Regions from separate parts of the Streptomyces sp. NPDC126497 genome, predicted to be linked through region 2. Evidence: riboswitches for the same ligand, from Rfam matches in the RefSeq annotation. Region 2 holds a riboswitch; each other region holds the start of a gene.

The links. A riboswitch is a leader RNA that binds a small molecule or an ion and turns the genes downstream of it on or off. The one in region 2 is predicted to bind cobalamin.
Region 1: it holds a riboswitch for cobalamin, as region 2 does, so the genes downstream of both, ABTY20_RS23950 (SCO2321 family membrane protein) here and ABTY20_RS02535 (ribonucleoside-diphosphate reductase subunit alpha) in region 2, are expected to answer to the same signal.
Region 3: it holds a riboswitch for cobalamin, as region 2 does, so the genes downstream of both, ABTY20_RS25985 (ABC transporter substrate-binding protein) here and ABTY20_RS02535 (ribonucleoside-diphosphate reductase subunit alpha) in region 2, are expected to answer to the same signal.
Region 4: it holds a riboswitch for cobalamin, as region 2 does, so the genes downstream of both, ABTY20_RS00385 (energy-coupling factor ABC transporter permease) here and ABTY20_RS02535 (ribonucleoside-diphosphate reductase subunit alpha) in region 2, are expected to answer to the same signal.

The regions. Positions count from the first base shown of each region.
Region 1 is NZ_JBEORT010000064.1:20,915-28,096, forward strand. It holds gene ABTY20_RS23935 (ABC transporter ATP-binding protein) at 1-264, opposite strand, end outside; gene ABTY20_RS23940 (energy-coupling factor transporter transmembrane component T) at 261-1,517, opposite strand; gene ABTY20_RS23945 (SCO2322 family protein) at 1,510-2,148, opposite strand; gene ABTY20_RS23950 (SCO2321 family membrane protein) at 2,145-3,374, opposite strand; cobalamin riboswitch at 3,483-3,621, opposite strand; partial or broken gene ABTY20_RS23955 (glycoside hydrolase family 10 protein) at 3,719-5,082, opposite strand; gene ABTY20_RS23960 (TetR family transcriptional regulator) at 5,319-6,002, opposite strand; gene ABTY20_RS23965 (glycosyltransferase family 4 protein) at 6,209-7,182, shown strand, end outside.
Region 2 is NZ_JBEORT010000003.1:34,306-41,487, forward strand. It holds gene ABTY20_RS02530 (ribonucleotide-diphosphate reductase subunit beta) at 1-82, opposite strand, end outside; gene ABTY20_RS02535 (ribonucleoside-diphosphate reductase subunit alpha) at 82-2,403, opposite strand; cobalamin riboswitch at 2,568-2,732, opposite strand; gene ABTY20_RS02540 (GNAT family N-acetyltransferase) at 2,745-3,251, opposite strand; gene mctP (monocarboxylate uptake permease MctP) at 3,330-4,958, opposite strand; gene ABTY20_RS02550 (DUF3311 domain-containing protein) at 4,955-5,221, opposite strand; gene ABTY20_RS02555 (GntR family transcriptional regulator) at 5,364-6,128, opposite strand; gene nagB (glucosamine-6-phosphate deaminase) at 6,286-7,071, opposite strand.
Region 3 is NZ_JBEORT010000076.1:156-7,337, forward strand. It holds gene ABTY20_RS25970 (heavy metal translocating P-type ATPase) at 1-1,752, opposite strand, end outside; gene ABTY20_RS25975 (ArsR/SmtB family transcription factor) at 1,887-2,330, shown strand; gene ABTY20_RS25980 (ferric reductase-like transmembrane domain-containing protein) at 2,807-3,787, opposite strand; cobalamin riboswitch at 3,975-4,152, shown strand; gene ABTY20_RS25985 (ABC transporter substrate-binding protein) at 4,241-5,206, shown strand; gene ABTY20_RS25990 (FecCD family ABC transporter permease) at 5,203-6,318, shown strand; gene ABTY20_RS25995 (ABC transporter ATP-binding protein) at 6,315-7,100, shown strand.
Region 4 is NZ_JBEORT010000001.1:89,206-96,387, forward strand. It holds gene ABTY20_RS00360 (DNA repair ATPase) at 1-508, shown strand, start outside; gene ABTY20_RS00365 (hypothetical protein) at 505-750, shown strand; gene ABTY20_RS00370 (energy-coupling factor ABC transporter ATP-binding protein) at 770-1,627, opposite strand; gene cbiQ (cobalt ECF transporter T component CbiQ) at 1,624-2,373, opposite strand; gene ABTY20_RS00380 (energy-coupling factor ABC transporter substrate-binding protein) at 2,380-2,745, opposite strand; gene ABTY20_RS00385 (energy-coupling factor ABC transporter permease) at 2,742-3,461, opposite strand; cobalamin riboswitch at 3,492-3,674, opposite strand; gene ABTY20_RS00390 (PadR family transcriptional regulator) at 3,848-4,186, shown strand; gene ABTY20_RS00395 (HAAS signaling domain-containing protein) at 4,183-5,121, shown strand; gene ABTY20_RS00400 (AMP-binding protein) at 5,183-6,682, opposite strand; gene ABTY20_RS00405 (phosphopantetheine-binding protein) at 6,679-6,978, opposite strand; gene ABTY20_RS00410 (3-oxoacyl-[acyl-carrier-protein] synthase III C-terminal domain-containing protein) at 7,026-7,182, opposite strand, start outside.

The DNA.
Region 1 (7,182 bases), on a different contig from region 2:
GCCCACCGTGCCCACCACGTCGGCGAGCTCGCGCGGCCTGTGGGTGCGGGTGTCACGGCCGGCGACCGTGACCCTGCCGCGCAGGGTGCCGCCCGTGAAGTGCGGGACCAGGCCGCTCACCGCGCCCAGCACCGTCGACTTGCCGACGCCGGACGGGCCGACCAGGAGCACCAGTTCGCCCTCGGGGACCTCGAAGTCGACGTCCCGGACGGCGGGTTCCGGCACGCCGTCGTAGGTCACCGACACGTTCTCGAAGCGGATCACGTCGTCGGCTCCTTGCGGGTGTGCGTGGGCTCGGGGGCGGGGGTGACGAAGGCGGGGAGCAGGCCGAGCAGCACGGCGGCCGCGGGCCACAGGGGGAGCGTGGGCGCGACGAGCGGGACCACACCGGGGTGCAGGGCCGCGGGGTCGCGGGAGGCGGCGAGGGCCAGCAGGGCGGCCACGGCGGCTCCGGACGCCGTGACCAGCCAGGCCCGCACGTCCCAGGGGTCGGGGCGGTAGCGGGTGCGCAGGGTGCGCCGGCCGCCGAGCCACAGGCCCGCGAGGGCGGCGGCCAGGCCGGCGAGGAGGACGGGCAGGCCGTGGGCGCCGCCCTCGGCGGTGAGCAGTCCGTACGTTCCGGCGCAGACGCCGAGCAGGCCGCCGAGGGTGAGGGCGGCGGTGGTCCGGCGGACGGCGGCGGGCACCCGGGCGGTACGGCCGTATCCGCGGGCGTCCATCGCGGCGGCGAGGGCGACCGAGCGCTCCAGCGCGCCCTCCAGGACCGGGAGCCCGACCTGGAGCAGGCCGCGGACGCCCTTGTCGGGCCGGCCCCGCAGCCGGCGGGCGGCGCGCAGGCGCTGGACGTCGGCGATCAGGTGGGGAGCGAAGGTGAGGGCCACGACGACGGCCACGCCGAGTTCGTACAGGGCGCCGGGGAGGGACTTGAGCAGGCGGGAGGGGTTGGCGAGGGCGTTGGCGGCGCCCACGCAGACGAGCAGGGTGGCGAGGCGGAGGGCGTCGTAGAAGGCGAAGGTGAGGGCCTCGGCGGTGACCTCGCCGCCCAGGCGGATGCCCTGGGCCCAGTGGGGGAGGGGGACTTCGGGGAGGCGCACGAGCACGTGCGTGCCGGGGATGGGGGAGCCGAGGAGCACGGCGAAGGCGAGGCGGACGAGGAGGACGGCGAGGGCGAGCTTGACGAAGGCGCCGTAGGAGCGGGACCAGGGGGCGTGGGGGCGGCGGGCCGCCACGACGTAGGCGGAGACGGTGAGGAGGAGGGCGAGGAGGAGGGGGTTGGTGGTGCGGGTGGCCGCGGTGCCGAGGGCCAGGGCCCAGAGCCACCAGGCGCCGGGGTGGAGCGGGGTGCGGTGCGTGTGCCGGGCGGGGGCGGGGGCGCTCGCCGGCGCTTCCGGGGTGCCGACGCGCCCGCCCTCCCCCCCTCTCGACCTCGCTCGAGCGGGGGGAGCCCCCTCGGCCCGGCGGCACGACCGTCCGCGGTCGTGCGGGTGGTCGTGCCCGCGGTCGGGCGCGTTACGCACGGCGGCGGGCCTGCCGGATCGCTGCCGCCGCGAGGAGGGCGACCACGGCGATTCCGGCGGCCAGGCCGACCGACGGGCCGTCCGAGTCGTCCGACCCGGTCTTCTCCTCCGCGGGCGCGGGGTCCTCGTCCGTGGAGACCTGCTCGCCGCAGCCCTTCTCCGGGTAGCCCGCTATCGCGCACAGCAGGGCGTTGGCGTCGTAGCGGAGCGGCTTCGCGACCGAGGCCAGGGCCTCGGCGGTGGTGGCGTCCTCGGGGACCCGGGCGCAGGCCGTGCGCCCGGCCGGCGGGGTCTCGCCGGACGGGGCGTCGGCGGAGGTGCCGAAGTCGACGACCAGGGCCACGCGCTTCTCGCCGTCGGCCGCCGGGGTCTTCGCGCAGATGGTGTCGAAGTCGGCGGTGCCGCGCGGCTCCGCCGCGTCGGCGGAGTCCTCGCTGACGGAGAAGCGGAAGCCGTGGACGTCGCCGTCGGCGGGCCGGGCGAGGGACGGACCCTGGGTGGCGTACGTCCACGCCGTGCCGTCCTGCTCCCAGAAGGACCAGTAGCGGTAGCCGGTGGCCTGCGCCTGGCCCGCGCCCGCCAGCAGGGGCAGGAGCGCCGCCAGGAGCAGGACGGCGGCCCGGCGGATCACGGCTGCTGCCGCTTCGCGCGGCCGCTGATCAGGAAGCCGATGCCGATGCCGGCGACCAGGCAGACGCCGACGAACCACCAGACGCCGAAGCCGGAGCCCTGCTCCTCCTTCACGTCGTCCCCGTCCTCGCTCTTCGCCCCGGTCGTCTTCTCCTGGGCGGCCGGGCCGGTCGCGCCCAGCCGCTCCACCAGGTCCGTGCCGCCGAAGTCGCGCGGGTCGGCGCCGGTCGCGTGGGCCGCGAAGATGAGCTGGGCGTAGGCGGCGGGGCCGCTCTGCTCCGCCCAGCCGGCGGCGTTCTTCTCCAGCCAGGCCAGGGACTTCTTCGCCTGCTCGTCGGCGCCCTGGGCGGCGAGCGCGACCACCGCGTCGGCGGTGTTGCCGTAGTCGGGCTGGTCCTCGGCGCCGGCGAGGGCGGAGGTGAGGTGGCCGGTCCTCGCGAGGGCGTCCGCGAGGTGGGCGGCACCGTTGGCGGCGGCCCGCTGCGGGGTGTCGGCCTCCTCGCAGGCGGCGTCCTCCGCCGCCTCGCCCCCGCCGGGCTCGACGACCAGGCCCGCGCCGAGCGAGCCGAGCACGCCCGCCGCCGTCGCGTCCGCGTTGGCGACCAGCCCGCCCTTCTTGTCCGGCTGGAAGGCGAACGCTCCCGCGCCGTCGCCCTCGCAGGGCAGCGCCAGCCCCAGCAGGGCGTCGTGGGGGGACTTGCCGTCCTTCTTCACCTCGGCCGGCTCCTCGCCGGCGGCGGCGAGCGCGCCGATGACGACGGAGGTGGAGTTGGTGTCGCTGGCGCCGCCCGCGGTGTAGCCCCAGCCGCCGTCCTCGTTCTGCGCGGACTTCAGCCAGCCGACGGCCTTCTTCGTGACGTCGTCGTGGCCGCCGAGCGCGGCGAGGGCCTGGACGGCGGCGGCGGTCTGGTTGGTGTCGACCGTCGTCTTCGCGTCGCACGCCTTCGCGGTGTCGGCGCGGTACGGGGCGAAGGAGCCGTCGGCGCACTGCTGTCCGGTGAGCCAGTCGACGGCCGCCTTCGCCGGCTCGACGCCGGCCGTGTGCTGGGCGAGCAGGGCGAGCGACTGGCGCCAGACGCCGTCGTACTGCGGGTCGCCGTCGCCGTACAGGGCGGAGGGGAGCGCCCGGGACGGCGACGGGGAGGGGGTGGTGTCGGCGGCGGCCGGAGTGGCGGCGCCGATCACGGCGACGGCGGCCAGGGCCGCCGCGCTGCTGCGGACGTTCATGATCGGCGGGTGCCTTCCCTGCGGGGAGCCGGGCGGCGCGGGACACCCCGGTGGCTCGGCTCCGCATACCTCGACGGTGCCCGTGCGCCGGCGGGCTGCCGGGCACGTGAGCCGGTCACGAACCGTGCGGGGCAGTCCGGCTCACCGTCCCTGCGGACGGTTCACGGTTGCGGGTCAGCGCCGGAATTGCACCGGCTTCCCCCCGTACGGTGTGATGACGACGCCGACACTCTACCCGCCCGTAGGGAAGAGGCCGGGGGCGGCTTCGGTGAGTGAGGTCACGTGGAACGCGCACCGCCCCCGCGCCCCGGAGCGGGGTGCGGGGGCGGGCGGGACGGGGCGGGTCAGGAGGCCGTGCGGGCGCCGACCTGCGGCGGGGGTGCGGCGCCGCCGTTCACGGTGAAGCCGAAGCTGGTGGAGGCCCCGGCCGCGAGGGAGCCGTTCCGGCCGGAGCACACCGTCATGACGGTGCCGCCGCCGTCCCAGGCGGGTGAGCCGTTCCAGACGGAGAGGACCTTCTGCGGGGCGGTCATGGTGACGTCCACGCTCCAGGCGGTGATCGGCGCGCTGCCGGCCGTGGTCGTCACCTTGCCGTTGCAGCCGCCGCTCCACTGCTCCGCCGTGGTGCAGGTGGCGGCGCAGGCGCGTCCGGGCCGCCGCCGAGGGCGCTCAGCACGGCGTCGTACGCGGGCTTCTTGCCGTAGTTGTTGTCGAACAGCAGGGGAGTGCCGCTCGGCCACCCCGCGTACTTGTCCGGGATGCCCCACACCGTGATGCCGGTGCAGCGCGTCACCGCGAGGCAGGCCTTCGTGACGTCGCCGTAGTCGGTGGCCTGGGCCTGGCCCGAGCCCACGATGTCCAGTTCGGTGATCTGCACGTCGACGCCGAGGTCGGCGAAGCGCTGCAGGTTGGCCCGGTAGTCGGAGGGGACCGGGGAGTTGGGGTTGAAGTGGGACTGGAAGCCGACGCAGTCGATCGGCACGCCGCGGGACGTGAAGTCCTTGACCATGGCGTAGACGGCGTCGCTCTTCGCGTTGACGCCGTCGGTGTTGTAGTCGTTGTAGCAGAGCTTGGCGTCCGGGTCGGCCGCGCGGGCCGTGCGGAAGGCCTCCTCGATGAAGCCGTTGCCGAGCTTGCTCTGGAAGGGCGAGTTGCGCCGGGCGCCGCTGTCGCCGTCCTGGAACGCCTCGTTGACCACGTCCCAGGAGTGGATCTCGCCCTTGTAGTGGGTCATGACCTGCGTGATGTGGTTGTTCATGGCCGACCGGAGCTGGCTCGCGCCGAGTCCGGAGACCCAGCTCGGCAGCTGCGAGTGCCAGACCAGGGTGTGTCCGCGGACCTTCATGCCCTTGCTCCGGGCGTGGTCCACGATCTGGTCGGCGCGGCTGAAGAGGAAGGTGCCGCGGCGCGGTTCGACGGCGTCCCACTTCATCTCGTTCTCGGGCGTCACCGAGTTGAACTCGCGGTCGAGGGTGGCGGTGTACGGCGCCTCGCCGAGGCGGTTCGCGGCCACGGCGGCGCCGAAGTAGCGGCCCTTCTCGGCCGCCGCCGCGCCCAGGGTGTCGGCGGCGTGGGCGGTGGTCTGGGGGAGCGCGGCGAGCGCGGTGGCGGTGAGCAGGGCGGTGGTGGCGCCGAGGGCGGCGCGCGGCCGGCCGCGTCGTGCGGGGCCGTCGCCTCCGGCTCCCGCTCCCGTTCGCTTTTCGATCATGCCCATGTCATCCCTTCTCCGGTGGGGTCCCGTGCTGCGGATGGGCGGGATTGCTGCCGTGCGGTGGACCGAAAGTTTCGGACTCGGCTCCGAATTTCTGCGGCGACGATACGGACGCCGTGGGGGGCGGTCAACCGTCCGCGTAGGAAGGGACCAGGAGGGGGACTCGGCAAGGAGGGCGGGATGCCGGTGAGGGGGATGCCGTCGGCGCGGACGGAAAGGATTCGAAAGTTTCGTCAGGGGGTGTCCGTGGGCTGCGGCGCCGTCAGGTCCACCAGGCGGCACGCCGTCTCTATGTCGATCCCGACCTGGGCGATGGAGGCGCGCCCCGAGAGCCAGGTGATCAGGGCCGAGTGCCAGGTGTGCTCGATGACCCGGACGGCCGAGAGCTGCCCGGGCGTGGGATCGGTGAGCTCCATGGCGTCCAGGATGATCGCCGTGGTCTGCCGGGAGACCTGGTCGACCTCCGGGCTCGCGCTGCGGTCCGCGAACGTCAGGGCCCGCACCATCGCGTCGGCCAGGTGCGGCTCCCGCTGGAGCGCGCGGAACGCCCGCATCAGGGTCTCCGCGACCCGCTCGGCCGGGGTCTCGCCGGACGGCGGCCTCCTCCGCAGCGTGCCGTGCAGGGTCTCCAGCTGGTCCTGCATGGTGGCGACCAGCAGATGGACCTTGGACGGGAAGTAGCGGTACAGCGTGCCGAGCGCCACCTGCGAGGACTCCGCGACCTCACGCATCTGCACCGCGTCGAAGCCGCCCCGGCCGGCCAGCTGCGCGCACGCCCGCAGGATGCGGCGCCGGCGCGCCTCCTGGCGCTCGGTGAGCGGCGAGGAGCCGCCGGAGCGCGCGGTCCCGGCCCCGGTGGCCGCCTTGCCCGCCGTGGCTGCCCCGGCCGCCTCGTCCCTGTTGGCTTCGGTAGGCATGGGTCCCGTCCGTGACAGTCGGTGAGGGTGGATGATCGGACAGCATGGCACGCCGTCCGTCGTGGCGTGAATCACCTGATCCACTGCTCACAGTGTCCCTACCTGCCGGTAGATTCGGATCCTCCGAACGATCAACTCTGAAACTTGTTCTAGATTAGCGTCCCGGCGTACTGTCGCGGGACAGTGCAGGGAGAAGGGGGCCCAGGGTGACCGCTGAGGCCAGTCAGGCCGGGCCCTCGCGGGGTCCCGCATCCGACGGCTTGCGACCGCTCCGCATCGCACTCCTCACCTACAAGGGAAACCCGTTCTGCGGCGGGCAGGGCGTCTACGTGCGCCACCTCTCCCGCGAGCTGGCCCGCCTCGGACACCGCGTCGAGGTCATCGGGGCCCAGCCCTACCCCGTCCTCGACGTCCTCGACGGGAGCCACGACGGGCCGGTCCTCACCGAACTGCCCAGCCTCGACCTCTACCGCCAGCCCGACCCCTTCCGCACCCCGGGGCGCGACGAGTACCGGGACTGGATCGACGCGCTCGAGGTCGGCACCATGTGGACCGGCGGCTTCCCCGAGCCGCTGACGTTCTCCCTGCGCGCCCGCCGCCACCTGCGCGCCCGCCGCGGCGACTTCGACGTCGTCCACGACAACCAGACCCTCGGCTACGGCCTCCTCGGCGACCTCGGCGCCCCCCTGGTGACCACCATCCACCACCCCATCACCGTCGACCGCCGGCTGGAACTGGCCGCCGCCGAGAACTGGCAGCGGCGCTGCTCGGTGCGCCGCTGGTACGCCTTCACCCGGATGCAGAAGCGGGTGGCGCGCCGCCTGCCGTCCGTGCTCACCGTCTCCGGCAGCTCCCGCCAGGAGATCGTCGACGACCTCGGCGTACGGCGGGACCGCGTCCACGTCGTCCCCATCGGCGCCGACACCGACCTGTTCGCCCCCGATCCGTCGGTGCCGGTGGTACCGGGCCGGATCGTGACCACGTCCAGCGCGGACGTGCCGCTGAAGGGGCTGGTCTTCCTCGTCGAGGCGCTGGCCAAGGTGCGGGCGGAGCAGCCCGGCGCCCACCTCGTCGTGGTGGGCAAGCGGCCCGTGGAGGGGCCCGTCGCCCAGGCCGTGGAGCGCTACGGCCTCGAGGGCGCCGTCGAGTTCGTCAAGGGCATCTCGGACGCCGAGCTGGT
Region 2 (7,182 bases):
GGTAGCGCTCGTAGAAGTCGGGGTAGCGCATGGGGCGGAGGGTCAGCTCGAAGCCGGGGTCGAGCAGGTTCTTCGTCGTCATCACTGGCAGGCCTCGCAGGACTCGGGGTTTTCCAGGGAGCAGGCGACGGCCTCGGGGTCGGCCGCCTGCTGAACGGGGACGGTGGTCCGGGCCGCCGCACGGGCGATCCGGGTGGCCGGGCGGGAGCGCAGGTAGTACGTGGTCTTCAGGCCCTGCTTCCAGGCGTAGACGTACATCGAGGAGAGCTTGCCGATGGTCGGCGTCTCCAGGAACAGGTTGAGCGACTGCGCCTGGTCCAGGAACGGGGTGCGGGCGGCGGCCATGTCGATCAGACCGCGCTGCGGGATCTCCCACGCCGTGCGGTACAGCCGGCGCACCTCCTCGGGGATCCACGCGAAGTCCTGCACCGAGCCGCCCGCCTCGCGCAGCGCCTCACGGGTGCGCGCGTCCCACACCCCGAGCCGCTTCAGGTCGTCCACCAGGTACGAATTGACCTGGAGGAACTCCCCGGACAGCGTCTCGCGCTTGAACAGGTTGGACACCTGCGGCTCGATGCACTCGTACACGCCCGCGATCGAGGCGATGGTGGCGGTGGGCGCGATCGCCAGCAGCAGCGAGTTGCGCATCCCGGTGGCCGCGATCCGCGTCCGCAGCGCCGCCCAGCGCTCCGGCCAGGTGAGCTCGGCGTCGTAGTGGTCGGGGTGCAGCACGCCCCGGGCGGTACGGGTCTTCTCCCAGGCCGGGAGCGGGCCGCTGCGCTCGGCGAGGCCGGCGGAGGTCTCGTACGCGGCGAGCATGATCCGTTCGGCGATCCGCGTGGACAGCGCCTTCGCCTCCGGGGAGTCGAAGGGCAGCCGCAGCTTGAAGAAGACGTCCTGCAGGCCCATGGCGCCGAGACCGACGGGGCGCCAGCGGGCGTTGGAACGGCCCGCCTGTTCGGTCGGGTAGAAGTTGATGTCGACGACCCGGTCCAGGAACGTCACGGCCGTGCGCACGGTCTCGTCCAGGCGTTCCCAGTCGACGTCCCCGTCCGCCACGAAGGCGCCGAGGTTGACCGACCCCAGGTTGCAGACCGCCGTCTCCCCGTCGTCGGTGACCTCCAGGATCTCCGTGCAGAGGTTGGAGGAGTGGATGACGTGGCCCGGCTCGGCGGTCTGGTTCGCCGTGCGGTTGGCGGCGTCCTTGAAGGTCATCCAGCCGTTGCCGGTCTGTGCGAGGGTGCGCATCATGCGGCCGTACAGCTCACGGGCCGGGAGGGTCTTCCTCGCCAGGCCCCTCGCCTCGGCGGCCCGGTAGGCCGCGTCGAACTCCTCGCCCCACAGGTCGACCAGTTCGGGCACGTCCGCCGGGGAGAACAGCGACCACGGCCCGTCGGCGTCCACCCGGCGCATGAACTCGTCCGGCACCCAGTGCGCGAGGTTCAGGTTGTGCGTGCGACGGGCGTCCTCACCGGTGTTGTCGCGCAGCTCCAGGAACTCCTCGACGTCGGAGTGCCAGGTCTCCAGGTAGACCGCCGCCGCCCCCTTGCGCCTGCCGCCCTGGTTCACGGCGGCGACCGAGGCGTCCAGCGTCTTGAGGAACGGGACGATGCCGTTGGAGTGCCCGTTGGTGCCGCGGATCAGCGACCCCCGGGCGCGGACGCGGGAGTAGGACAGGCCGATGCCGCCGGCGTGCTTGGAGAGGCGGGCGACCTGGTGGTAGCGGTCGTAGATCGAGTCCAGCTCGTCCCTGGGGGAGTCCAGCAGGTAGCAGGAGGACATCTGCGGGTGCCGGGTGCCGGAGTTGAACAGCGTGGGGGAGGAGGGCAGGTAGTCCAGCCGGCTCATCAGCCCGTACAGCGCGGCGACCTCGTCCACCGCGCGGGTGCTGTCGTCCTCGGCGAGGCCGCAGGCCACCCGCAGCAGGAAGTGCTGGGGCGTCTCGACGACCTTGCGGGTGAGCGGGTGCCGCAGCAGGTAGCGGCTGTACAGGGTGCGCAGGCCGAAGTAGCCGAAGCGGTCGTCGGCCCGGGGGTCGACCAGCGCGTCCAGGCGGGCGGCGTGCAGCCGGACGAATCCGGCGGTCCGGTCGGCGATCAGCCCCTCGCGGTGCCCGGTCGCGACGGAGCCGGTGAACGAGGTGACGCCCTGCGAGGCGGCCTCGGCGCGGATGCCGATGGTCAGCAGCCGCGCGGCGAGCCGGGAGTAGGCCGGGTCCTCCGAGATGAGCCCGGCCGCCGCCTCGGTGGCGAGTTCCCGCAGCTCCGCCTCGTCGGCCGCCGCGGACCGGCCGCGCAGCGCGGCGGCGGCGACCCGGCCGGGGTCGGCGTCGGGCAGGTCGGCGGTCAGCTCGGTCAGGGTCCGCAGCAGCGCGGCACCGGGGCCGCCGCTCTCCTCGGTCATGTCGCTCGCTGAGGCCGGATCGGCTGGCGCGATGGTCACGTGGGGCTCTCCCTCGCTCGGCACGGGGGCCTCGAAGAGCGCAGGGGGCAGTACACGAACGCACACGGGCGTCGCGTCCGCCGGCCCATTCCGCGAGGCCCGGACGTCCAGGCACCCGGACCGGACGGCCGGGCGCACTGTCGGCAGGTCCTCGGACTGACGCCCACGCGCACGCGGGCATGGGTACACCGTTGCGGGACAGTTCCGGATTCACACCGGATTCCCCTGCGGCGACAGCGAGCACGAGCATACATCTTGTGCCAGGCGTCGCCGACAACCCCATATCTTGTGTCGCGTTGGTTTCAGAGCGTCAACTCATAGGTGAGGAGCATGATGTCGTCCAGCTCCGGCAGCGGGTTCCAGTCGCGCTCCGGGGTGCGGGTGAACCCCAGCCGCTCGTAGACGCGGTGGGCGGAGTACATGGTGCGCTGGGTCGACAGCACGATCCGTACGCAGCCCTCGGTGGCCCGTGCCCGGTCGACACAGGCACGCACCAGGGCCTCCCCGGCGCCCCTGCCCCGTCCCGTGCGGGCGACCGCGAGCATCCGGATCTCCGCCTCGCCCGGCCCCGCCAGGTCGGCCATCGGACCGGGGCCCGGCACGAAGGTCACCCCGCCGAGCAGCGCCCCGTTCTCCACGGCGACCAGCACCTCGGCGGTGGCCGCCCGCTTCGCCACGTTCCCGAGCTCACCGAGGTACGCGTCGTCCTCCCCGAAGTCGAGCAGCCCGTCCAGCAGATAGGCCTGCGCGGTGATCTCACCGAGTTCCTCGTGCTCGCCGGGTTCCACCGGCCGGATGACGATGTCCATGGGGGGAGTGTGCCGGACGGGTACGACGACGGGCCGCCGGATTCCTCCGGCGGCCCGTCCTCCGGTGCGGCCACGGCGTCAGTGGCTGCTGCCCGCCGTGGCCGGCGGGAGCTCCACCTGGACACCGGGGTCGCCCGCGTCCGCCGTGTAGTCCTCCGGCTTGGTCTGGTCGATGCCCTCGGGTGCCTTGAGGGCCCGAAGGACGAAGGTCAGGACGACCGTGACCAGGACGTTGAGCACGAACGCGGTGAGACCGATGTAGCCGATCTCGCCGATGCCCGGGATCTCCTTCGACGACCCGCCGAAGTGCTTCTGCGTCGGCGAGGCCACCCCGTACGCGGCGACCGTGCCGTAGACCATGCCGACCGCCCAGCCGCCGATCAGCGCCCAGCGGTGGAACCAGCGGGTGAACAGACCGCCCACCAGCGCCGGGAAGGTCTGCAGGATCCAGATGCCGCCCAGCAGCTGGAAGTTGATCGCGACCGTCTTGTCCATGGTCAGGACGAAGGCGAGGGCGCCCACCTTCACCAGCAGGGACACGATCTTGGAGACCTGGGTCTCCTGCTTCGGCGTCGCGTCCGGCTTGATGAAGTCCTTGTAGATGTTGCGGGTGAAGAGGTTCGCCGCCGCGATCGACATGATCGCCGCCGGCACCAGCGCGCCGATGCCGATGGCTGCGAAGGCCACGCCCGCGAACCAGTCCGGGAACATGTTCTCGAAGAGCTGGGGGATCGCCAGCTGGCCGTTGCTGACCTTGACCCCGGCCGCGATCGCCATGAAGCCGAGCAGCGCCAGCAGGCCCAGCATCAGGGAGTACAGCGGCAGGATCGTGGTGTTGCGGCGGATCACCTCACGGCTGCGCGAGGACAGCGTGGCCGTGATCGAGTGCGGGTACATGAACAGCGCGAGCGCCGAGCCCAGCGCCAGCGTGGCGTACGTCCACTGGCCCGCCTCGCCCGGCACCGTCGCACCGCGCGGTGCGCCCGTGGCCGGGTTGGTCTGGCCGTACGCCTCGCCCGCCTTGGCGAAGATCTCGTCGAAGCCGCCCAGTTTGATCGGGATGTAGATGATCGCCACCGCGATGACGACGTAGATCAGCGTGTCCTTGACGAACGCGATCAGCGCGGGCGCCCGCAGGCCCGACGAGTACGTGTACGCCGCCAGCACGCCGAAGGCGATCAGCAGCGGCAGGTCCTTGACGAACCAGTTGGTGTCCTCGCCGCCGCCGACGCCCATCACGTCCAGCACGGCCTGGATGCCGACCAGCTGGAGCGCGATGTACGGCATCGTCGCCAGGATGCCGGTGACCGCGACGGCCAGCGACAGCCCCTTGGAGCCGAACCGGCCGCGCACGAAGTCGGACGTCGTCACATAGCCGTGCCGGTGCGACACCGACCACAGCCGGGGCAGGAAGGTGAAGATCAGCGGGTACACCAGGATCGTGTACGGCACCGCGAAGAAGCCGGCCGCGCCCGCCGCGTAGATCGCCGCCGGCACGGCCACGAAGGTGTACGCGGTGTACAGGTCGCCGCCGAGCAGGAACCAGGTCACCCAGGTCCCGAAGGACCGCCCGCCCAGGCCCCACTCGTCGAGGCTGTGCTCGTTCTCGGCCCTGCGCCAGCGCGAGGCCATGAAGCCCATCGCCGTGACCAGCAGGAAGAAGAAGACGAAGACGGCGAGCGCCACGCCGTTCACACCGTCGTTCACCGCGCCGCACCGCCCTTCGCGGCCGAGCGGGCGCGCTGGTCACGCTGCCAGAGCTTGTACGCGACCATCGTCAGGGCGGTCGAGATCAGCACCCACAGCATCTGGTACCAGTAGAAGAACGGGATGCCGATGAACACCGGGTCGGTCTTCGCGTAGGACCCGACCCACAGCATGGCCACGAAAGGTGCGACGAGGCAGAGGGCGATGACGACGCGCGCGGGCGTCACCACCGGCCCTCCGCCGGTTTCTGGGGCTTGTGACATCAGACGGCTCCCGTCCCCTCACTGATCACCGGCGGTCATGCGCAGGAAATGTAGATCAGGGGGCGGCGCGGTCGTAACCCCTCGTCCGCACAGCGGCGCCCGGGCGCCGCCCCGCCGGGGGGCGACAGCGGCGCGGGCGGGCTCAGTCCTGGGGGCGCTTCAGGCGCGCGACGAACTTGTACCGGTCGCCCCGGTACACCGACCGCACCCACTCCACCGGCTGTCCGTCCCGGTCCCGCGAGTGCCGGGACAGCATCAGCATCGGCAGGCCGACGTCGGTGCCGAGCAGACCGGCCTCGCGCGGAGTGGCCAGGGACGTCTCGATGGTCTCCTCGGCCTCCGCGAGACGGACGTCGTACACCTCGGCGAGGGCGGTGTAGAGGGAGGTGTACTTCGTCAGGCTGCGGCGCAGCGCCGGGAAGCGCTTGGCGCTCAGATGGGTGGTCTCGATGGCCATCGGCTCACCGTTGGCCATGCGCAGCCGCTCGATGCGCAGCACCCGCCCGCCGGCCGTGATGTCGAGCAGCCCGGCGAGCCGGTCGTCGGCGGTGACGTAGCCGAGGTCCAGCAGTTGCGAGGTGGGTTCCAGGCCCTGGGCGCGCATGTCCTCGGTGTACGAGGTGAGCTGGAGAGCCTGGGAGACCTTGGGCTTGGCGACGAAGGTCCCCTTGCCCTGGATGCGCTCCAGACGTCCCTCGACCACCAGCTCCTGGAGCGCCTGGCGCACGGTGGTGCGCGAGGTGTCGAACTCGGCCGCCAGGGTGCGCTCGGGCGGGACCGGCGTGCCGGGCGGCGCCGTCTCGGTCATGTCGAGCAGGTGCTTCTTCAGCCGGTAGTACTTGGGCACACGCGCCGTACGGACCGTGGTCCCACCCTCGTTCTCCGCACTGCTGACGTCGGTGCTCATGCTCTGCCTTCCCGGCTCCGGGTGCCGAAACGACCGGCGTCCCGTCGGTCGCGGCTGACATCGTGGCACGGCTCGGGGCGGGGATGTGCCCCGCACGCTCCGTGATCTCCCTTGTATACCCCTGGGACGGGGGATGGTCCAGACCACGCAGGGGCGTTCAGACGCCCTGCCAGTCCGGCTTGTTCGCGTAGGTGTGCCGGAAGTAGTCGGCGAGCTTCAGCTTGGCGGCGGCGGCCTCGTCGACGACCACCGTGGCGTGCGGGTGGAGCTGCAGCGCGGACGCCGGGCACACCGCCGCCACCGGTCCCTCGACGGTCGCGGCGACCGCGTCCGCCTTGCCCTCGCCGGTGGCGAGCAGGACCAGGTGGCGGGCCTCCAGGATGGTGCCGATGCCCTGGGTGATCACGTGGTGCGGGACCTGGTCGATGTCACCGTCGAAGAAGCGGGCGTTGTCCACCCGGGTCTGCTCGGTCAGCGTCTTGATCCGGGTGCGCGAGGCCAGCGAGGAACACGGTTCGTTGAATCCGATGTGCCCGTCCGTGCCGATCCCGAGCAGCTGGAGGTCCACGCCGCCGGCCTCGGTCAGCTCCCGGTCGTAGGCCTCGCACGCGCCCTGCACGTCCTCGGCGGTGCCGTCGGGGCCCATGAAGGCGTCCATCCCGATGCCGAGCGGTTCCAGCACCTCGCGCCGGAGCACCGAACGGTAGGACTCGGGGTGGTCGGCGGGCAGTCCCACGTACTCGTCGAGCTGGGCGATCCGCGCCCGTGAGGTGTCCACGGCGCCGGAGCGCACCCGGGCCGCCAGCGCCTCGTAGACGGGCAGCGGCGTCGAGCCGGTGGCCACGCCGAGCAGGGCGTCGGGCTTGCGTCGCAGGAGCCGTGCCATGGCCCCGGCGATGAGCTCGCCGCCCGCCTTGGCGTCCGCAACGATGACAACTTCCACGGTGGGCCTGCCGATCTTCTGGAGGACTCGACTGGGACCGGATCCGTGCGCGTGGATCCGCAGGGTGGTGCAATGTGGTTTAGACCAATCTCAATCTAACAGAGCGGGCGC
Region 3 (7,182 bases), on a different contig from region 2:
TTCGTCGCGGACGACGACGGCGTCGGCGGTCTCCAGGGTGAGGTCGGAGCCCGCCCGGCCCATCGCGACACCGGTGTGGGCGGCTGCCAGCGCCGGGGCGTCGTTGACGCCGTCGCCCACGACCATCACCGTGCGGCCGGAGTCCTCCAGCTCTCGCACCGCCCTCACCTTGTGCTGGGGCAGCAGTCCTGCCCGTACGTCCTCGATGCCGACCTCGTCCGCCAGGCGGGCGGCGGCACGCGGATTGTCGCCGGTCAGCAGTACGGGTGCGGTTCCGGTGAGGGACGTCAGCGAGGTGACGGTGGCGGTGGCGTCGGGCCGCAGCCGGTCCGCGATGCCGAGCACGCCCACCGGCGTACCGTCCACCGTGACCAGGACCGCGGTCCGTCCGCCGTCCTCCAGCTCGCCGACAAGCACTGCCGCGAGGGCGGAGTCCGCGTCCGTCGCCCCGCCGAGGAGCCGCGCCGGGGCGCCGACCGCGACCGCGCGCCCCTCGACGGTCGCGGTCACCCCGATGCCGGGCGTGGAGTCGAAGTCCTCCGCCACCGGCAGGGCGAGTCCGCGTTCGCGTGCCGCGTCCACGACGGAACGGGCCAGCGGATGTTCGCTCGGGTGCTCCGCGGCGGCCGCGAGGACCAGCAACTCGCCCTCGGCCAGCCGGGATGCGGCCAGCGGTCGGACGTCGGTGACTCGCGGCGTGCCCTCGGTCAGCGTACCGGTCTTGTCGAGCGCCACCGCGTCGACCTGCCCCAGCCGCTCCATCACCACCGCCGACTTGACCAGCACACCGTGCCGTCCGGCATTCGCGATGGCCGACAGCAGGGGCGGCATCGTCGCCAGGACGACCGCGCACGGTGAGGCCACGATCATGAACGTCATCGCCCGCAGCAACGCATCGGTGAGGTCCGCGCCGAAGACCAGCGGGACGAGGAACACGGCCGGCGTCGCCACCACCATGCCCAGCGAGTAGCGCTGTTCGACCTTCTCGATGAACAACTGGGTCGGCGCCTTGGTCTCGGAGGCCTCCTCCACCATCCGCACGATCCGGGCGACCACCGTGTCGGAGGCGTCACGCTCCACACGGACGCGCAAGGCGCCGGTGCCGTTGAGGGTGCCCGCGAAGACCTCGTCGCCCTGCTCCTTGGCGACGGGCAACGGCTCACCCGTGATGGTCGCCTGGTCGACGTCGCTCGTCCCGTCGAGCACCCGGCCGTCGGCACCGATGCGCTCGCCGGGCCGTACGAGGACGGTGTCGCCGACGGACAGCTCCTCCACGGCGACGGTCACCTCGCTGCCGTCGGCGTCGACGCGGGTGGCCGTGGCCGGTGCCAGGTCGAGCAGACCGCGCACCGAGTCGGCGGTTCGTGCCGTGGCCAGCGCCTCCAGCGCACCGGACGTGGCGAAGATGACGATGAGCAGCGCGCCGTCCCTCACCTGCCCGATCGACGCCGCCCCGAGAGCGGCGACGACCATCAGCAGGTCGACATCGAGCGTCTTCTCCCGCAGAGCCCGCAGACCCGCCCACCCCGGCTCCCAACCGCCGGCCGCATACGTCACCGCGTACAGCGGCCCCCACGCCCACGCCGGAGCACCAGCCAGCTGCAGCAGCAGCGCGAGCAGGAAGAAGACGGTGGCTGCGGCGGCCCAGCGCGCCTCGGGCAGGGCGAGGACACGGGTACGGCGCCGGGGCGCGCCGCCGTCGCGCGCAGGCGCGGCCCGGCCGGCCGGGGCTGGAGTGACGGTGGAGGTCATCGGAGCGGAACTCCTTCACGACGGCATGACGGGACAGCGGCCGGCCGGAAGGTCGGCACCGCTCCCTCCACCGTACAGGATCACATGAAGAGCAATTCATACGTTCATGGATCCCTCTCCGTAGGATGGCGACCATGGGCCATGGAGCTGACGCCGAAACCACCGCCACCGCGCGCGAGCGCCTCGAGACCGTGGGCGCCGCCGACGTGGCTGCCACACTCCAGGCTCTGGCCACGCCCTCCCGGCTGCGGATCCTGGCCCGTCTCCAGGAGGGCGCGTGCGCGGCGACCGAACTCGCCGACGCCGTCGGCATGGAACAGTCCGCCTGCTCCCATCAGTTGCGTCTGCTGCGCAACCTCGGTCTGGTCACCGGCGAGCGCCGGGGCCGCTCGGTGATCTACGCGCTCCACGACAACCACGTCGCCGAACTGCTGGAGCAGGCCCTCTACCACGTCGAGCACCTGCGCCTCGGCCTGCGCGACACCCCGGCCGCCGTGGCCGGGGCCCGCTCCGTGCCGGACGGGCGGCAGTCCGGCAACGCCGCCACGGCTGCCTCCTCGGGGCGCGGGCCGGCGTAGTACGGGTCGACCAGGATCCCGGCCACCGACGGCCACGAGCCCACCGGTGGCCGCCCGCCCGAAAGACGGCGCCGAGCGGATCCGGTAGCTGGTGGGGGTCGGCCGCACTCGCGGGACCACCGCGTCGGCGGGCTCGGGCACCCGCCGCGGACGCCCCCGCGACGCGGGGGCGGGGGAACCGGTCCGGCCGGGGCGAGGATCTCACGGGCGGCACACCGTTCGAGGCGTCGGATGATCTCACCGGCCGTCGCCCGCACCGTCCGTGACGAGCCGTCCCGCTCCCGGCCCCCGGCTCGCCGGGCCGGGCGCACGCGTCCCGGCCCGGCGCGCGGCACAGCCCGAAGCGGATGTGCCTCATCGCGGGGCTCGGCGGCGTACGTCACCGGCCGGTCCGCGGTCACCGCGCTTCGAACCCTTCGGCGCGCGGTGGCAAAGGCAGCAGCTCCGGCGGCGGAACGCGAGGTCGACGCCGGCCGTCAGTCCGTCTCCTGGGCGTGGGGGGCGGTCGCGGGCGGGTGGGCCGGGCGGTCCCGTCCGCCGTCGCGGCCCGACACCACCACGGCGACCAGCCCGACGACGACGGCTGCGACGGCGACCCGTCCCGCCGCCCGCACCCACCATCCCGGCCGGGCCGCGCCCCCGCCGGGCGGACCCAGCCGCTCGGCCCGCCGGGCCGGCCTCAGCAGGCGCAGCAACAGCAGGACCGCGACCGGCAGTTGCAGCAGCCACAGCACGGTGCGCGGCCACTCCCCGTACCAGACGTTGGTTCCGTACAGCAGCGTGTGCCACACGCTCAGCACGTACACGACGATCACGAAACGGTGCAGTCGCCGCCAGGTGTTCGCTCCGATGCGGTGCCGGACGTAGAACAGCAGCCCCAGTGGGACCGCCAGGTACAGGGCGCCCTGGCCGATCGGGATGGCGACCCTGCCGGTTCCGGAGTCGTACCAGCCCGGCACGAAGGTGTCCGCGAAGGCCACCCACAACCGCTCCGCCCACGCCACCTGCGTCTCGTAGCGCACGAGTTCCGCCGCGAACATCAGCGCGTGCGCGGACATCAGCGCCATCGTCGTCAGACTCGTGGTGCGGTGCCAGCGCTCCAGCACCTGCCGGGAGACCGGCAGCCGGGCGGGACGCGGCCCCGACAGCAGCAGACCGAGCATGACCGTGCCCCACGCCCACAACAGCCCCGACCACCCGAACGCCTGACTGAGCAGGTACATCCAGTAGGTGCCGGGATCGTCCATGAACGGCATGACCGCGACGGTGTCCGACGCGCCCGACTCCATGCGCGCCCACAGGAAGGCGAACACGAGCACCGTGACCACCACCGCCGCGGTGGCGTCGGGCAGGGCGGACCGCAGGTCGCCGCGGAGCGCGACGCGGTCACCGGGAGGCCGCCGCCGTCCGGGAGGGGCTACCGCCCCGTCCTCCTCCGGCCTCGCGTCTGACGTCATCGGGGGCCTCCCGGGCGCGGGCCACCGCAGCAGCGGTGCGCATGTGGCGTGAGGTGACAAGTCTGACCGAGGAGGTGGTGATCCTCCGAGGCGGTATCCGGCCAGACTGGCCGCGTACGCCGTCGAGCGTGCCTCCGGCGCGTTGCGTGCGGCCGGGGCCGCCCGCGCTTTTGCCGTCGACCCGGGGAAACGTAGGATCACCTGGTCATCGCCGCGACGGGAGACAGGAAGCCGGTGCGAATCCGGCACGGTCCCGCCACTGTGACCGGGGAGCGCCCCTCCGACATGCCACTGCGCTGCGCGCGGGAAGGCGGAGGGAACGTCGATCCGGGAGTCAGGACACTGGTCCGTCGCGGGCCCGTCCCGAGGAGCGCGGACTCCAGGAGGCTTCACGTGTCCCAGCTGTCCACCCCTGCCCGCACGCGCGGGTTCCTTCGTGCCGCGGCGGCCGCCATGGCGCTGTCGTCGGTGCTGCTGACCACCGGCTGCGGCGGGTCCGGCGGGAGCGGCGGGGAGGCGGGGGCCACCGCCGCCGTCCCCGCGGGCTTCCCGGTCACCGTCGACAACTGCGGCGTGAGGACGACGTACGAGAAGCCGCCGTCACGGGCGGTCACCGTCCACCAGCACCCGGCGGAACTCATGCTCGCCCTCGGCCTGAAGGACCGCATGGTCGGCACGGCCTTCCCCGACTCCGCCGTCCTGCCCGAGCTGAGGAAGGACTACGCGGCCATCCCCGAACTGGCGAAGAGGGAGCCGTCGTTCGAGAAGATCCTGGACGCCGGACCCGACTTCGTCTACGGCGGCTACGGCAGTGCCTTCGCCGAGAACGAGGGCCGCTCCCGCAAGGCGTTCGCCGACGCCGGCATCGACACCCACCTCAACCGCGAGTACTGCGGCGAGAAGCGGGTGACGATGCAGGACACCTACGACGAGATCCGCACCATCGGCAGGATCTTCGGTGTCCCGGACCGGGCCGACGAGCTGGTCGCGGACCTCGAGGACCGCGTCGGCAAGGCCGCCGCCGAGGTCGAGGGCGAGCCCGAGGTGTCCGTCTTCGTCTACGACAGCGGCGACAGGAGCGCCTTCACCGCGGGCGGCAAGAGCCTGGGCACCGAGCTGATCCGGCTGGCCGGCGGCGAGAACGTCTTCGCCGACCTCGACGACGTCTTCGGCGACGTCTCCTGGGAGCAGGTCGTCGAGCGCGGGCCCGAGGTCATCGCCGTCTACGACTACGCCGGCGCCGGAAGCGTCGAGGAGAAGAAGAGGTTCCTGCTCTCCCAGCCCGCGCTCGCCGACGTGCCCGCCGTCAGGAACGAGCGGTTCGTCGTCCTGCCGCTGACCGCCACCCTGGTCGGCGTCCGCTCGGCCCACGCGGTCGAGGACCTGGCCCGCGGGCTGCACCCCGAGAGCTTCCGGTGACCCGGGACGCCCCCGCCACGCCCACCGGACGGACGGTCCGACGGCGGAAGGCCGAGGAGGCGGGAGCGGGCCGCACGCGGTTGGCCGTCACGCTGCTCGTGCTCGCCGCCCTGCTCGCGGTCTCCGCCACGGCGGGTCTGGCGATCGGCTCCGTCCGGGTGCCGCCCGGCCAGGTGTGGGGCATCGTGGCGCACGCGCTGGGCGCCGACTGGCAGCAGCCGGACTGGTCGCGGGCCCGGGAGACCATCGTGGTGGACGTGCGGGCGCCGCGGGTGCTGCTCGGCGCGGTCACCGGCGCCGGCCTGGCGGTGATCGGCACCGCGCTGCAGGCCCTGGTGCGCAACCCGCTCGCCGAGCCCTACCTGCTCGGCGTCTCCTCCGGCGCGTCGCTCGGCGCCGTCTCGGTGATCGTGTTCGGGTTCACCCTCTTCGGGCCGCTCTCCCTGTCGGTGACCGCCTTCGCGGGCGCCCTGGGCGCGCTCCTGCTCGTGTACGCCACCGCCCGCACCGGCGGACGCATCACCTCGGCGCGGCTGGTGCTGTCCGGGGTGGCGGTCGCGGCGGTGCTCACCGCGGTCCTCGACCTGCTGCTGCTCACCACCGACCGGGGCAACGAGGCCCGCGCGGTCCTCGCCTGGACCCTCGGCGGCCTCGGCGGCGTCAACTGGGGCACGCTGTGGCTGCCGGGCACGGCCCTGCTGCTCGGCGTCGGCGCCCTCATGGCGCAGGCCCGCAACCTGAACCTGCTGCTGGCCGGCGAGGAGGCGGCCACCACGATGGGGCTGGACGTGGCCCGGTTCCGCGCCCGGCTGTTCGTGCTGCTCTCCCTCCTCACGGGCGTGCTGGTCGCGGCGGCCGGACCGATCGGCTTCGTCGGCCTGATGACGCCCCACATCGTGCGCCTGTTCGTCGGCGGCGACCACCGCCGGGTCCTGCCGACGGCGGCACTCGGCGGAGCGGTCTTCCTCGTCTGGGCCGACATCGCCGCACGGACGGTCGCCGCACCGACGGAGATACCCGTCGGCGTCCTCACGGCCCTGTGCGGCGGGCCGTTCTTCCTGTGGCTGATGCGCCGGGACGCCCGGCGCGGCACCGACCGAGGAGTGGCATGACCGCGACCGAACTGAGCGTCGACGGCGTCACGCTCACCGCCGGAGCCCGCCACCTGGTGCGCGACGTCTCCCTGACCGCCCGCCCGGGCGAGACCATCGGGCTCGTCGGTCCCAACGGCAGCGGGAAGTCCAGCCTCCTGCGCACCGTCTACCGCGTCCTGCGCCCCGACACCGGCCGGGTCCGGGTCGACGGAGACGACGTCTGGGCGCTGCCGGTGCGGCGACTGGCCCGCACCGTGGCGGCGGTGGTCCAGGACTCGGCGGCCGACTTCGACCTCGCCGTCCGCGAGGTCGTCGCCATGGGCCGCACCCCGCACAAACGGTTCCTCGCCGGTGACACCCCCGAGGACGCCGGCCTCATCGACTCCGCGCTCCTCGCGGTCGACGCCGTCCACCTGGCCGACCGCCCCTTCGACCGGCTCTCCGGCGGCGAGCGCCGGCGCGTCCTCATCGCGCGGGCCCTCGCCCAGCAGCCCACCCTCCTCGTCCTCGACGAACCCACCAACCACCTCGACATCCGGCACCAGCTGTCCGTGCTCGGCACCCTGCGCCGCCTGCCCGCCACCGTGCTGCTCGCCCTGCACGACCTCAACCTGGCCGCCTCCTACTGCGACCGCCTCTACGTCCTGCACGACGGTGCGGTCACCGCCTCCGGTCCACCCGCCGAGGTCCTCACCCCGCGGCTCCTGGCCGAGGTCTACGGAGTGGCGGCGGAAGTCGCCGTCCATCCGCGCACGGGCGCCCCGCAGGTGACGTTCCTCCCCGAAGAGCCACCCGGCTGAAGGGCCCGCCCGGTGCCCCCGTGCCCGTCCGCGTCGTCCGGGACGGAAAGGGGAGCGCGGGGGGCGTCGACCGCGGCCCCGG
Region 4 (7,182 bases), on a different contig from region 2:
ACTGGACCGCGTCCTGGCGGTGCTGCGCCACCTGCTCACCGCCCGCCGCACGGTCCTCGCCGTCAACGCCGCCTACATCGCCTCCGCCGCCCGGTCCGACCACGCCCGCACCGAGCCGCCGTTCCGGCTCCAGGGCTCCTACCGCAACATGAACAAGATCGCCCAGCGGATCCAGCCCGTCATGAACGACGCCGAACTGGCCGCCGTCGTCGACGACCACTACACGGCCGAGGCCCAGACCCTCACCACCGGCGCCGAGGCGAACCTGCTCAAACTCGCCGAACTGCGCGGCACCCTCACCCCCGACCGGGCGGCCCGCTGGACCGAGCTGAAGGCGGCCCACGTCCGCACCCTGGCCCTGGGCGGCCCCGACGAGGACGCCCTGGCCCGGGCGGTCGCCGCCCTCGCCCTCCTCGGCGACCGCATCGCCGCCGTCGAGTCGGCCATCACCCGCGCCGCCGACCCGCGCCGGCTGCTCGCCCACCCGGCCCCCGAGAGCGACCGGTGACGCCCCGCCCGGCACCGCTCCCCGAGGACGCGCACGGCGTCCGGCTCGGCATCCCCACCGCCGCCGGGCGGCGCGCCGTACGAAGGGCGCCGGAGCGACGGCCGACGGGCGGGCCGGGAGTGAGCAGGGCCGCTCGTGCGCACCTCGACGGCGGCCGCCCGGCCGTGCTGGTGTTCCTCGCGCGGGTGACGGGCCTGTGCGCCCATGTGTCCACGCCGGTGCGGACCGGCCGCGCGACCTGACCGGTACCGTCCCGCTCCCTCACGGGACGTCGGCGTCCGTGGTGGTCGCGGCCACCAGGGCCGCCAGTTCCTCCGGGGAGCGGGGGCCGGAGTCCGGGCCGGCCGCCAGTCCCTGTGCCCGCAGCAGCCGGGCGACCGCCACGCCCCACGGCAGCCGCAGCCCGGCGGCCCGCAGGAGGTCGGTACGGGCCAGCAGTTCGGCGACGGGGCCGGTGCTCACCCCCGCCGGGGTGAGCAGGGCCGCGTCGTCGGCCCAGCGCAGGGCCAGGTCCACGTCGTGGGTGGCCATGACGACCGTGGTGCCGCCGGCGCGCAGCCGGTCGAGGGCGGCGAGCAGGCGTTCCTGGCCGTCGGGGTCGAGTCCCGCCGTCGGCTCGTCGAGGATCAGGACGCGCGGCCGCATGGCGACCGCGCCCGCGATGGCCGTCCGCTTGCGCTGCCCGTAGGACAGCAGGTGCGTGGGACGGTCGGCGAGGGCGGTGATGTCCAGCGCGGCCAGCGCCTCCGCCACCCGGGCGCGCACCTCCGCGTCGGACAGGCCGAGGTTCAGCGGGCCGAAGGAGACGTCCTGCCCGACGGACGCCGCGAACAACTGGTCGTCGGGGTCCTGCACCACCAGCTGCACGGTGGTGCGCAGCGCCGTCAGGCCCTTGCGGTCGTAGCGGACCGGCCGCCCCCCGACGGTCAGCTCGCCGCCCGCCGGACGCAGTCCACCGCTCAGCAGCCGCATCAGCGTCGTCTTGCCGCTGCCGTTGCGTCCCAGCAGGGCCAGCGCGCGCCCCTCGCGCACCTCGAAGTCCAGGCCGTCGAGCACGGGCGGGCCGTCCTCGTACGCGAACGACGCGCCCCGCAGGGCCACCAGGGCGGACTCGCTCACGACAGGGGACCTTCCAGGACGAGGGTGAGGGCGGCCAGCGCCGCCAGGAGCGCCACGCTCAGCGCCGTGAACCGGACGGAGACCCGGGCCTCGGGCACCAGCACGCGCAGGGTGCCGTCGTAGCCGCGCCCGGCGAGCCCGGTCTGCAGCCGCGCCGCCCGGTCGAAGGACCGGACGAACGCGGTCGCGCCGAGCCCGCCCAGCGAACGCCAGGCCGCCGCCCGGGTGGTGTGCCCGAGCCGGGCCGCCTGCGCGTCCCGGACGCGGCGCACCGAGTCCAGCAGCAGGAAGCTCATCCGGTACGTCACCAGCGCCACGTCCACGAGCGGGGCCGGCACCCCGGCCCGCACCAGGCGCGGCAGCAGGTCGGACATCGGTGTGGTGAAGGCGAACAGCAGCACGCCCAGCGAGGCCGCGGAGGTGCGCAGCAGCACCTCCCCGGCGCGCAGCGGCCCGTCCCCGGCCCAGGACACGAATCCGCCCGGCCCGCCCACCCGCACCAGCAGCGTCAGCGCCCCGGTGACGCAGAAGCCCAGCGGCACCCGGTACGCCCGCCACAGCCGCCGGGCGGGCACCCCGGCCGGGCCGAGCAGCACCACGAGCGCCGTCACCAGCACCAGGGCCGCGCCCGGCCACGGTGGCAGCGAGATCGCCAGCACGGTGAGGCCGAGCCCCAGCACGGCCTTGTCCACGGGATGACGGCGGCGCCAGCGGCTGCTGTGCGCCGCCGCGTCGATCGGCAGCACGCGCCGTCAGGCCCGTCGTCCGGGAGCGGCGTCCGGGTCCGCGCCGGCCTCGGCCCGCAGCCGCTCCAGCGCCCGTGCCTCGCCCTGCCGCCGCCCGCGCCGCACCCCGAAGTAGTACGCGAGGACGCCCGCGCCGAGCGCCGCCTGGAGGGCGAACAGCGCCGACTCGATCTCGCCGGACGGCGGTTCGTACAGGGGTGAGAACCAGGGCTCGTAGTCCGGGTCGATCTCGGTGATCGCGGTCTCCGCCTCGGCGTCCGCGCCGGTGAACGGCTCCTCCTTGTGGTCCCCGAGCCCGAACGCCAGCGGGATCACGGCGAGCGCGGCCACCAGCACCAGCAGCAGCGTGTTGATCTTCGCGTTGCGGCTCATCGGGCCACCGTCCCCGCCGAGTCGGACGACTTCGCCGTCTTCCGCCCGGCCCCCGACGTCACCAGCACCCCGAGCCGCGTCAGCTCCCCCTTGCTCGACTGCGTCAGCATGCGCATCACCAGCACCGTCAGCAGCCCCTCGCTCACCGCGAGCGGGATCTGCGTCACGGCGAAGATGGAGCCGAACTTGCCCAGCGCGCCCGGGAATCCGCTGCCCGGGTCGGGGAAGGCGAGCGCCAGCTGCACGCTCGTCACGCAGTACGTCGACAGGTCGGCGGCGAACGCGCCGGAGAACACCGCCACCATCAGCGGCACGTCGTACCGGCGCAGCAGCCGGTAGACGCCGTACCCGGCCCAGGGGCCGACGACCGCCATCGAGAAGACGTTGGCGCCCAGGGTGGTCAGCCCGCCGTGGGCGAGCAACAGCGCCTGGAACAGCAGGGTGATGGTGCCCAGCACCGCCATGACCGGCGGCCGGAACAGGATCGCGCCCAGGCCCGTGCCGGTGGGGTGGGAGCAACTCCCGGTGACCGACGGCAGTTTCAGCGCGGACAGCACGAACGTGAACGCTCCCGAGGCACCGAGGAGAAGGGTGCTCTCGGGATGCTCCCTGACGTCACGGATGAGCGACCGGGCTCCGTGGACGACGAAGGGCGCCGACGCGACGCCCCAGGCGACCGCGTGCGCCGGAGGCAGGAAACCCTCGGCAATGTGCATGGCTCAGCAGACCCTCTCCAGCACCTCGTGGATGGTTGACGCGCCTTGGCCGGTCTCCTGGCTGACGGGTACCACCGCCCGTGCTCCGCCTTCCCGGGTTCCGAAGAACCCAGTGGCTGTCCGTGAGGACCGGAGCCGGACTTCCCGATCACAGTGGCGAGGGCCGCACCGGTATCGCACCGATTTCCCGTCACCAAGGCGTGGTGACAGTAGTGCCCGTTCCGGTCCGGTGACAAGCGGACACCGGGGGCGCGCGGACGGTGGGACGTGCGCCGGATCCGTGCGGTCCCCCTGCCGCGCGGCGTCCGGGGCGTCCCGAGGGGGCGGAGCATCCACCGTGTCAGGGGGGGTGACATTAGTGTGCGACGCACACTATCGTGTGGGTCGTGTCCGTAGAAGAACTGACCCTGAGCCAGGCGCAGGAACTGCGCCGCGGGACGGTGGTGCTCGCCTGTCTGGCGCTGCTCCGGAAACCGCAGTACGGCTATGCGCTCCTGGAGACGCTCGGCGACGCGGGGGTCACCGTCGACGGAAACACGCTGTACCCGCTGCTGCGGCGCCTGGAGAAACAGGGGTTGCTGACGAGCGAGTGGAACACCGACGAGTCCCGGCCGCGCAAGTTCTACCGTGTCAGCCCCGACGGATCCCGGGTCCGGGAGGGCCTGGTGCGTGAATGGCAGGACCTCGTCGCTTCGATCTCACGACTCACCAAGGAGAACGAATGAGTACGGGGGTGCTCACCGAGCGCTACGTCCACGAGGTCGTCCGACGGCTTCCGGCGGACCAGCGTGACGACGTGGCCCGAGAGCTCCGCGCCACCATCGCCGACACCATCGACGGCCGGGGCGGCGACGACCACCGGGCGGCCGAGCGGGAGGTGCTCAGCGAGCTGGGGGACCCGGTGCGGTACGCGGCCCGGTGCACCGAACGGCCGCTGGTCCTGATCGGTCCGGACCTGTATCCCGCCTACGTACGCGCGCTGGTCACCCTGGTGGCCGGCGTGCTGCCGGCCCTCTCCCTCGGGCTCGCCCTGCTGGAGGTGGCCGACGGCGGCGGTCCCGGCGCGGCCCTGCGCGTCGGCGCCGGCACGCTGATGGGAGTCGGCGCCCAGCTGGTCGCCGCGATCACGGTGGTGTTCGGCGTGACCGAGCGGATCCGGTACCGCCGTGGCGTCACCGGCGACCGCTGGACGCCGGACGAACTGCCCGACGTCCCGCGGCGCGACCGGGGCGGTGTCGCGGCGTCGGCCGCCGTGGCGTGGGACGTGCTGCTGTTCGCGCTGATCGTCTGGCAGCACACCGCCGAGCCCTACCGGGCGGACGACGGGCGGCACCTGGAGGTACTGGACCCGGACCTGTGGTCGGGCTGGCTGTGGCCGGTTCTGGCCGGTCTGGCCGGTCTCGCGGTGGTCGGGGCCGCACGGGTGGCCGGGCAGGGCTGGACCGTCCGGCTGGCCGGCTGGTACGCGCTCGCCCATGCGGTGTTCACGCTGCCGCTGGCCTGGGTGCTGTACCGGCAGGAGCTGTTCAACCCCGACTTCCTCGCCGACGCCAGGACCCTCTGGGAGTCCCAGGAATCGGTCTACGGCGGAGCGGCGGTCATCGTGCTCGCCATCGGCGTCACCTCGGTGGCCAAGGCCTTCCGCACGGCGCTCCGCTGACCGCGGGGAACGACACGCGGGGGCTGCCCGGCCACGGCCGGACAGCCCCCGCGTGCCCGCGTCACGCCGTGCTCAGCGAGTCCCGGATCCGGGTGCGGTCGACCTTCCCCGTCGACGTCCTCGGCAACGGCCGGGACACCATCTCGAACACGCTCGGCACGGCCGCCCGCACCGTCCGCTCCGCACAGTACCGACGCAGCGCCAGGACCCCCACGGAGCCGGGCTCGACCGGCCGCACGGTCGCGTGCAGACGGTGGCCGGCGACCGGGTCCGGGAGTGCGACGACGGCCGCTTCGGCGACCGCCGGGTGCTCCAGCAGGATGCTCTCGACGTGCTGGGTGCTGACCTGGGTGCCGCGCACCTTGACCATGTGGTCGGTCCGCCCCAGCACGCTCAGCGAGCCGTCCTCGTGCCGCCGGACGACGTCACCGCTGCGGTAGTACACCACCCCGGGCACGCCGTCGTGGTGCGGGGCGAACTTCCGGCTGTCGGGCACATTGACGTAACCCGTCGTCTGGAACGGGGTGCTGACGAGCAGCTCCCCCCGGCCGGGGCCGGTCAGGGCGCGCCCGTCGTCGCCGGTGATCAGCCAGTGCACGCCGGGCAGCGGGCGGCCGATCGGCAGCGGACCGGCGACCGGTCCGCTGCGGTCCACCTCGTGGAGGAAGCTGTTGTTCGTCTCGGTGCAGCCGTAGTTGTTGAACCAGCGGGCGTACGGGAACACCGGAGGCAGGCCCGCCAGCACCCGGGCCGGCATCGCCTCGCCCGCGAAGACCAGGTGCTCGGGGGTGGTCAGCGGGCCCGCCTCGGCGGCGGCCCGGGTGAGCAGCTCGAACAGCAGGGGAACGCCCTGGATCAGCGTCACGCGGTGGTCGGCGACCAGGCCGTGCAGGTAGCGCGCCGAGGTGCCCCGCTCCGGGTCGGCCAGCACCACCGTCCCGCCGTGCGCGAGGGTGCTCCACACGTCCAGCAGGCACAGGTCGAAGTTGAGCGGCGCGTAGTTGAGGACCGTGCTGCCCGGCCCGAGGGGGAAGGCGTCCGCCGCCCACGCGGTGAACCGGGCCACCGCCCCCTGTGACAGCGGCACGATCTTCGGCAGGCCCGTCGAACCGGACGTGGTCAGCAGGAAGCCGGTGTCGTCCTCGGCGACCTCGGCGGGCGGGCGCGGTTCCCCGGCGCCGCCCGGAGCGGCGGCGGACGGGTCCACCACCACGTCCACCAGAGGATCGTCGGCCAGGCCGAGGACCACCGTGCACCCGGCCTGCCCGTACAGCTCCTCGAGCGGCAGGTCGGGCAGTTCGTGGGAGGGCAGCAGGAAGCCGCGGCCCGCCATCAGACAGCCCAGGACGAGGGCCACCGCCTCCGGCGACTTCCGCATCCGCAGGCCCACCGGGCGGCCGGGGTGCGGTGCGGCGGCCTCCACCCGGGTGCGGGCACGGCAGGCCATGGCGTGCAGCTCGCCGTACGAGGTCGTCCGGCCCTCCCAGACGAGTGCGGGGGCGGACGGCCGCTCGGCGGCCCGGGCGGTGAACGCCGCGGCGAGGGGCGCAGGGGCACTCATGAGCGTTCCCTCCCGGCCGCCGCCCGCCCGGCCGTGGCCCGGATGGCGCGCACGGTGCGGAAGTTGCGTCCGACGAGCTCCTCGTCGGGCAGGTCGACGCCGTGCTCGTCCGCCAGCCAGGCCGCGATGTGCAGGACCGCGAGGCTGTCGATCACCGCGGTGGCGAGCAGGTCGTACTCCGGGTCCAGGTCGGCGGTGTCGAGACCGGGCAGGAAGCGCTCGACGACGAAGCCGGCGATGTCCGCCTCGGAGGGGGCGGGAGGCGTCACCGGCGCGGAGGGGGGATCGGCGGCCATGTTTCGGTACGTCCTTTCGCGGGTGCTGACGTGCGGGGAGCGCCGTCTCACACTTCGACGAGCGTGCAGAACCAGTGCATCCCGGGGGACGCGACGCCCGTGAGGGCCACCAGGTCCCCGAGGGCCAGTTCGCCGGCCTCGATGTGCCGCCACAGGCAGACCAGTTGGTCGGCGCAGCCCATGTGGCCCAGGGAGCGGGCCAGT